Regions from separate parts of the Sulfuritalea sp. genome, predicted to be linked through region 1. Evidence: predicted binding sites of a transcription regulator. Region 1 holds the regulator's gene; the other holds the start of a gene.
The links. Region 1 encodes sigma-54, which starts transcription at its own class of promoters, with help from an activator protein. Its sites were predicted from a motif close to TGGCACNNTTCCTGCT; they were not measured.
Positions count from the first base shown of each region.

Region 2: a site for sigma-54 is predicted at 1,477-1,492, ahead of nifH (nitrogenase iron protein). Genes of this name have one in related genera too.

Region 1 is NZ_JASJPC010000033.1:140,893-145,040, forward strand. Features, by position in the region: gene recA (recombinase RecA) at 1-245, shown strand, start outside; gene RMO95_RS15230 (regulatory protein RecX) at 325-774, shown strand; gene lptB (LPS export ABC transporter ATP-binding protein) at 840-1,583, shown strand; gene RMO95_RS15240 (RNA polymerase factor sigma-54) at 1,583-3,034, shown strand; gene hpf (ribosome hibernation-promoting factor, HPF/YfiA family) at 3,061-3,375, shown strand; gene ptsN (PTS IIA-like nitrogen regulatory protein PtsN) at 3,514-3,972, shown strand; gene hprK (HPr(Ser) kinase/phosphatase) at 3,957-4,148, shown strand, end outside.
Region 2 is NZ_JASJPC010000001.1:92,315-96,462, reverse strand. Features, by position in the region: gene RMO95_RS00525 (SIR2 family protein) at 1-299, opposite strand, end outside; gene RMO95_RS00520 (NAD(+)--dinitrogen-reductase ADP-D-ribosyltransferase) at 513-1,448, opposite strand; gene nifH (nitrogenase iron protein) at 1,583-2,467, shown strand; gene nifD (nitrogenase molybdenum-iron protein alpha chain) at 2,538-4,019, shown strand.

The DNA of each region.
Region 1 (4,148 bases):
ACATCCTCTACGGGGAAGGCATTTCGCGCCAGGGCGAGATCGTCGAACTTGGCGTCGAGCACAAGATCGTCGAGAAATCCGGCGCCTGGTACGCCTACAAGGGCGAGAAGATCGGCCAGGGCAAGGACAACGCGCGCGAGTTCCTGCGCGAGCATGCCGAAATCGCCGTGGAAATCGAAAACCGGGTGCGCGAGGCCGTCGGCGTCGCGGCGCTGGGCACCCCCGAAGCAGTGAAAGGCAGCTAGGCGCGGTACTTGACCGAGTATCCGCCGAGGGCAAGCATCTTGTCGAACCGCTCTTGCCGCGCCTGTCGCGGTCGCCACCATGTCGAATGAATTGCGCCAGCAGGCGATCAGGCTGCTGGCCCGGCGCGAGCATACCCGCGCCGAACTGGCGCGCAAGCTGGCAGGGCTGGGCACGCCGGAGGAGATCGCCGCGGTACTGGCTGACATGGAGTCCTCGCAACTGCAGTCCGACAGCCGTACGGCCGAAAGCTATTTGCGCAGCAATGCCGCGCGGCTTGGCACCTCGCGCCTGCGCCATCAGCTCAAGACCCGCGGCGTGGCGCCCGAGATGATCGACGAACAACTGGCGCAGGCCGACCTGCCCGACGAGATCGAACGCGCGCGTGCCGCCTGGAGCCGCAAGTTTTCCGCCGCGCCGACCAACCCCAAGGAATGGGCGCGCCAGGCGCGCTTCCTGCAAAGCCGGGGCTTTGCCGGCGACGTCGTCCGTCGTTTGCTCAAGCAGCCGCTGGAGGCCGAAGGCGAATGAAGTTCGACGCCGCCGACCAGATCCCTCTCGGCTATGACAGCGAAGCTGTGCCGCCGCCTGTCGTAATGACTCCGGTCGCCACGCTCTCGGCCCACAATCTGCGCAAGAAGTACAAGTCGCAGACCGTGGTGACCGACGTCTCCTTCGAAGTCGCCGCCGGCGAAGTGGTGGGCCTGCTCGGGCCCAACGGCGCCGGCAAGACCACCTGCTTCTACATGATCGTCGGCCTGGTCGCCGCCGATGGCGGCGAGATTCGCATCGAAAGCGGGGAAGAGAAACTGCGCCTGACCCACATGCCGATCCACCAGCGCGCCAGACTGGGCCTGTCCTACCTGCCGCAGGAAAATTCGGTGTTTCGCAAACTCACGGTGTCGGAAAACGTGCGCGCCGTGCTGGAACTGCAGGATCTCGACGATGCCGCAATCGACGAGCGCGAAGAAACCCTGCTGCAGGAACTGCACATCACCCACATCCGCAAGAATCTGGCGGCCTCGCTCTCTGGCGGCGAGCGCCGCCGCGTCGAGATTGCCCGCGCGCTGGCGACCAGCCCGCGTTTCATCCTGCTCGACGAACCCTTTGCCGGCGTCGACCCGATCGCCGTGATCGACATCCAGAAGATCATCCGCTATCTCAAGGAAAGCGGCATCGGCGTATTGATCACCGACCATAACGTGCGCGAAACCCTGGGCATTTGCGATCGCGCCACCATCATCAACGCCGGCGAAGTGCTTGCCGCTGGACAGCCGGCCGAGATAGTCGATAATGAAAGTGTGCGTCGGGTTTATCTCGGCGAGCACTTCAGAATGTGATGAAACAAGGACTCCAGCTCAGGCTATCGCAGCACTTGGCACTGACGCCGCAGTTGCAGCAGTCGATCCGGCTGTTGCAGTTGTCGACTCTGGAGTTGAATGCCGAGATCGACCAGGCCTTGCAGGAAAATCCCCTGCTGGAACGCGACGATCCCGGCGAGCCGGCTGCATTCAGCCTCGGTGCCACAGGCGATGGGCTGGCGACGCCGCAAACCGTGACGCCGACCGAAAGCGACGAACGCCAGGAACCGCGGGGCGGCGACGATGAAGGCTGGGGCATGGACTTTTCCGGCAGCCATGGCCAGCGCGATCCCAACGACGACGATCTCGACAGCGGCGAATCCCAGGCCAGTTCAAGCTCCTTGCGCGAGCATCTGGCGACCCAGGTGGCGATGACCCAGTTGCCCGACCGCGAGCGGGCACTGGTCGGCTTCCTGATCGAAGCCCTGAACGACGACGGCTACCTGACCCAGCCGCTGGACGAGTTGATCGATCTGCTGGTCGCCGACGACGACGAAGTGCGCGAAGCCCTGCTGGAGGAACTCGGCATCGCCCTGCGCCATCTGCAGAACCTCGATCCGCCGGGCATCGGCGCGCGCAGCGCGCAGGAATGCCTGTCGCTGCAACTGAAATTCCTGCCGGAATCGGCCTCGCGCCAATTGGCGCTGGCCATAGTCGACAAGCACCTCGAGCATCTGGCCGCGCGCGATTTCGCACGCATCAAGAAATCCCTGGGCTGCGACGACGACGAGCTGCGCGCGGCGCAAACCCTGATCCGCTCCCTCAATCCACGTCCCGGCGCGCAATACGCGCCGATCGATACGCGCTACGTGGTGCCGGACGTGGCGGTGAAAAAACTGCACGACCGCTGGGTCGTCAGCCTCAACCGCGAGGCCATGCCGCGCCTGCGCATCAACCGGCTCTACGCCGACATCCTGCAGCGCCACCGCGGCGGCAACGCGTCCTCGACCGGACTGGCCAGCCAGTTGCAGGAAGCCAAGTGGCTGATCAAGAACGTGCAGCAGCGCTTCGACACCATCCTGCGGGTGTCGCAAGCCATCGTCGACCGCCAGCGGGCCTTCTTCGACCACGGCGAAGTCGCGATGCGGCCGCTGACCCTGCGCGAGATCGCGGAAACCGTCAGCCTTCACGAATCGACCATTTCGCGCGTGACGACCCAGAAATACCTGGCGAGTCCGCGCGGCATCTACGAACTCAAATACTTTTTTGGCAGCCACGTCGCCACCGATACCGGCGGCGCGGCCTCCTCAACCGCAATTCGGGCGCTGATCAAGCAATTGGTCGGCGCCGAGGACGGCAAGAAGCCGCTCTCGGACGCCCGTCTTGCGGAAATCCTCGGCGAGCAGGGCATCGTCGTGGCGCGTCGCACCGTAGCGAAGTACCGCGAACTGCTCAATATCCCGCCGGTCAACCTCAGAAAAGTTCTCTGAGAAAATACGTCTGACAAGGAGACATCATGAATCTCAACATTACCGGCCACCACATCGAAGTCACTCCGGCCATTCGCGAATACGTCACGGGCAAACTCGATCGAGTACTGCGGCATTTTGATCAGGTGACCAGTTCGCACGTCATCCTGTCGGTTGAAAAGCTGCAGCAAAAAGCGGAAGTCACCCTGCACGTCAAAGGCAAGGACATCTTCGCCGATGCCATCGACGCCGATCTTTACGCTGCCATCGACCTGGTGGCCGACAAGCTCGACCGCCAGGTGGTCAAGCACAAGGAAAAGGTCTCCGACCACACCCACGACAAGCGCCCGCAGGTCGAATAGGCCCGTAGCGGCAAGTTGGGCGAACCGGCCGCGGCAGCGTGTTATGTCCCGGTGCGCTTGCGCCGGGAACGGTATCCGCCGGATAGCGTTATACTGCGCGCCGCCGCAACCTCCGCCCATCGCCGAATTGCTTCCACCATGAATCAGATCGCCAGCCTGCTGCCACTCGACAACGTGGTGGCAAACCTCGACGCCAGCAGCAAGAAGCGCGTATTCGAGCAGGTCGGTATTCTTTTTGAAAATCATCACGGCGTCGCCCGCAGCACGGTCTACGACGCCCTGTTCGCGCGCGAAAAGCTGGGCTCGACCGGCCTTGGTCAGGGTATCGCGATTCCCCACGGGCGCATCAAGGGTCTCAAGGCCCCGCTCGGCGCCTTTGTCCGCCTCGACTCGCCGGTGCAGTTCGACGCGCCGGACGGCAAGCCGGTCGGCCTGATATTCGTGCTGCTGGTGCCCGAAGCGGCCAACGAGCACCATCTGCAACTGCTCTCCGAACTGGCGCAGATGTTCTCCGACCGGGCTTTTCGCGAACAACTCGCCACAGCCGCCGATAGCGCGGCGCTGCACGGCCTTTTTGCCAATTGGCACGCCAATTAGTCGTTTCCCAGCTGTTCGAACGTAACCGCGAGCGGCTCCAGCTCTCGTGGGTCAGCGGCCCCATGACGCGCGCGATATGCACCACCGAACATGTGGTGTCACCGGCCGACTTGATCGGCCACCTCAATCTGATGCACCCGGAACGCCTGCAGGTGATCGGCACGCCCGAAGTGGCC
Region 2 (4,148 bases), on a different contig from region 1:
TGCAGCGCGGCGCGCGTCCATTTGCTGGTGGCATAGGTGGCGTCGAGGAAGCGCGTGACGGTGCTGCGGCCGCGCTTGAGTTCGATGTTCATGGCGGCGCGGGGGAATTCGTACATGAGTTTCGGCGCCATCGGCTGGCCGTTGTTCATGGCCAGGATCAGTTGCTCGCCGGTGGCCGGGATCGGTCGTCCGTCGAGTTTCGATGTGACGCCGGCGAGGACGCCGGGGCCGAGATAGGGAACGATGCTGCCGTCGGTCAGGCCGGCCTGCCATTGGTCGAGGAGTTCTGTAGGGATCATTTTGGTGTGCTCCGGGTGGGGTAGGTGTGTTCGTGCAAGAAGCGCACCCGGGGTGAAGGCCTGTGCTGGCAAGGGCTTGCGGATTGATTGTCGGACTTGCTACAAGACAAGAGTTGGCGCTGGCGGGACGGCGATTGGTGGTGATTTCCACGCGGTTACGTCACTATCCCCCCGGCCCTCGCCTTGAAGGGAAGGGAGATTGAACTGCGGCGATCAGGTGCTCGCCAGCCTCACCCGGTAGAGGCCGCCGATCACCACGTATTCGTCTTCGGCCTTGAGCATGCCGGGCAGCAGTTGGCTGTAGAAGGCCAGCTTGGGCAGCGGCACGTCGACGCTGAGGATGCTGTCGCCGAACTCGCCGGCGCGCTCGCGCGAGCGCGAGAAGGAACTGATGTTGTTGAGCAGCACCACTTTGTCAAATGAGTTGGCCTCGGGTCCGCTGTGGACATCGTCGTCGGCGATGATCTCGTGGTCGCTCAGGCGATTGACGCCGCGATACAGGCGGATGTGGCTGCGCTGCGGAAACTGCCGCGTAAGTTCGTACTGGCAGTAGGCGTAGAGCAGGTCGAGCTGGGATTCGAGCGCGTTGGTGCCGTAGAGGCCGGCGGCACGCATCTCGACATAGCGCTGCCAGGCGGCGCTGCCGGGTTCGCGCAGCGAATCACCGTGGTGGCGCGGCATCAGGCCGAAGCGTGACTCGACCCAGCCTTTGAGCACGGCGGCCTCGCGGCCGTCGGGGTCGAAGGCCCAGCCGCGCACCATGCGCAGGTAGCTGGCCCTGGCACGCGATTTCGGCTGGTGCTCGGTGAGCCCGGCTTCCTCGGGATGGCTCAGGCGGAAGTGCGCCTCCATGTAGCCGACGAAACGTTGCGACCGTTCCGCGGCGGCTTCGATCTCGTCGAGCAGTTCGAACAAAGGGCGGTGCAGGGCGGCGACGCCGTCGATGGCGAGCGCCGCCGGCGCGCGCTGGTAGGTGAGGCCGCCGAGGATGGATGCGGGCAGGTTGCAGCGGTTGATCGGCAGCCGAACCGATTTCGGCAAGGCCGGCGCGGGTGGGTCTCCCTTGTCGGAGCCGCTACAAACTTGCGCGTCGATGTCGCACATCGAAGCCGCAGCGGATACCTCGGGTATCGCGGGAATCCTTGTCACGTCAGGGTTTACGGGAATTCACAGCGGCTGGCACGCTCCGTGCAGTAGTCCTGCCGTGAGCATGGGAATTCAACCCGGCTCCAAAGAATTCAACGCAGGACTTCAACGCAGGACCTCAACAAGGAGAGCGCATCATGGCAAAACTTCGTCAGGCCGCCATCTATGGCAAAGGCGGTATCGGCAAGTCTACCACCACGCAAAATCTCGTCGCCGCGCTGGCCGAAGCCGGCAAGAAGGTGATGATCGTCGGCTGCGATCCCAAGGCCGACTCCACCCGCCTGATCCTGCACGCCAAGGCGCAGAACTCGGTCATGGAACTGGCGGCGGAAGCCGGTTCGGTGGAAGACCTCGAACTGGAAGACGTGCTGTCGGTCGGCTACGGCGGCATCAAGTGCGTCGAATCCGGCGGCCCGGAGCCCGGTGTCGGCTGTGCCGGCCGCGGCGTGATCACCGCGATCAACTTCCTTGAGGAAGAAGGCGCCTATACCGACGACCTCGACTTCGTTTTCTACGACGTGCTCGGCGACGTGGTCTGCGGCGGTTTCGCCATGCCGATCCGCGAGAACAAGGCGCAGGAAATCTACATCGTCTGCTCCGGCGAAATGATGGCCATGTATGCCGCCAACAACATCGCCAAGGGCATCGTCAAATACGCCAACTCGGGCGGCGTGCGTCTGGCCGGCCTGATCTGCAACAGCCGCAACACCGACCGCGAAGACGAACTGATCATCGCCCTGGCCGAAAAGCTGGGCAGCCAGATGATCCATTTCATTCCGCGCGACAACGCCGTGCAGCACGCCGAAATCCGCCGCATGACAGTGATCGAGTACGACCCGACGCACAAGCAGGCCGACGAATACCGCTCCCTGGCGAACAAGATCGTGGAGAACAAGAAGTTCGTGATCCCGACCCCGATCACCATGGACGAGCTCGAAGCGCTGCTGATGGAGTTCGGCATCATGGACGTCGAAGACACCGCCATCATCGGCAAGACCGCGGCGGAACTCGCCGCCGCCTGACGAAGTATTCCTCCGTAATTTCACGGGCGCCGTGCACGCATGAGTGCCGGCGCCCCACAAGGAGAAGCATATGTCTACATTGACACGCGAACAGACCGAGGCCCTGATCCAGGAGGTGCTCGAGGTCTATCCCGAGAAGGCGAAGAAGGACCGCGCCAAGCACCTGGCGGTCAACGACCAGTCGGTCGACCAATCGAAGAAGTGCATCACCTCCAACCGCAAGTCGCTGCCCGGCGTGATGACCGTGCGCGGCTGCGCCTACGCCGGCTCCAAGGGAGTGGTCTGGGGGCCGATCAAGGACATGATCCACATCTCGCACGGCCCCGTCGGCTGCGGCCAGTATTCGCGCGCCGGACGCCGCAACTACTACGTCGGCACCACCGGCGTGGACACCTTCGGCACCATGAACTTCACCTCGGATTTCCAGGAGAAGGACATCGTCTTCGGCGGCGACAAGAAGCTGACCAAGCTGATCGGCGAAATCGAACAGTTGTTCCCGCTGCACAAGGGCATCTCGGTGCAGTCGGAATGCCCGATCGGCCTGATCGGCGACGACATCGAGGCGGTGGCCAAGAAGGCCGCCAAGGAAATCGAGAAGCCCATCGTCCCGGTGCGCTGCGAAGGTTTCCGCGGCGTCTCGCAGTCGCTCGGCCACCACATCGCCAACGACGCGATCCGCGACTGGGTGCTCGACGCGCGCGACGGCCAGCCCTTCGAGTCCACGCCTTATGACGTGTCGATCATCGGCGACTACAACATCGGCGGCGACGCCTGGGCCTCGCGCATCCTGATCGAGGAAATGGGCCTGCGCGTGGTGGCCCAGTGGTCGGGCGACGGCACCCTGGCGGAAATGGAAAAGACGCCGAAGGTGAAGCTGAACCTGCTGCACTGCTACCGCTCGATGAACTACATCAGCCGCCACATGGAAGAGAAGTACGGCATACCGTGGCTCGAATACAACTTCTTCGGCCCGACCAAGATCGCCGAATCCCTGCGTGCCATCGCCGCGCATTTCGACGACACCATCAAGGCCGGCGCCGAGCGCGTGATCGCCAAATACCAGCCGATGATGGAAGCCGTGATCGCCAAGTTCAAGCCGCGTCTGCAGGGCAAGACCGTGATGCTGTATGTGGGCGGCCTGCGTCCGCGCCATGTGATCGGCGCCTACGAGGACCTCGGCATGGAAGTCATCGGCACCGGCTACGAGTTCGGCCACAACGACGACTACGACCGCACCATCAAGGACATGGGCAACGCCACGCTGCTCTATGACGATGCCAATGGCTTCGAGCTGGAGGAGTTCGTCAAGAAACTGAAGCCCGACCTGGTCGGTTCCGGCATCAAGGAAAAGTACGTGTTCCAGAAAATGGGCATCCCGCTGCGCCAGATGCACTCCTGGGATTATTCCGGTCCCTATCACGGCTACGACGGCTTCGCCATCTTCGCCCGCGACATGGACATGGCGATTTCCAATCCGTGCTGGACCAAGCAGGTCGCGCCCTGGCTGAAGCAGCCGGAAGCCGAGACTGAAGAACTGCCGAAAGCTGCGTAAAGCCATTAGCCACAGAGGACACAGAGAGCACAGAGAAAACCCTTGCGCCTTGCCTTTAACTCTGTGTCCTCTGTGATCTCTGTGGCAAAAAAGGTTTATTGAATTTCAACTTGCGCTCGCGTCCACAAA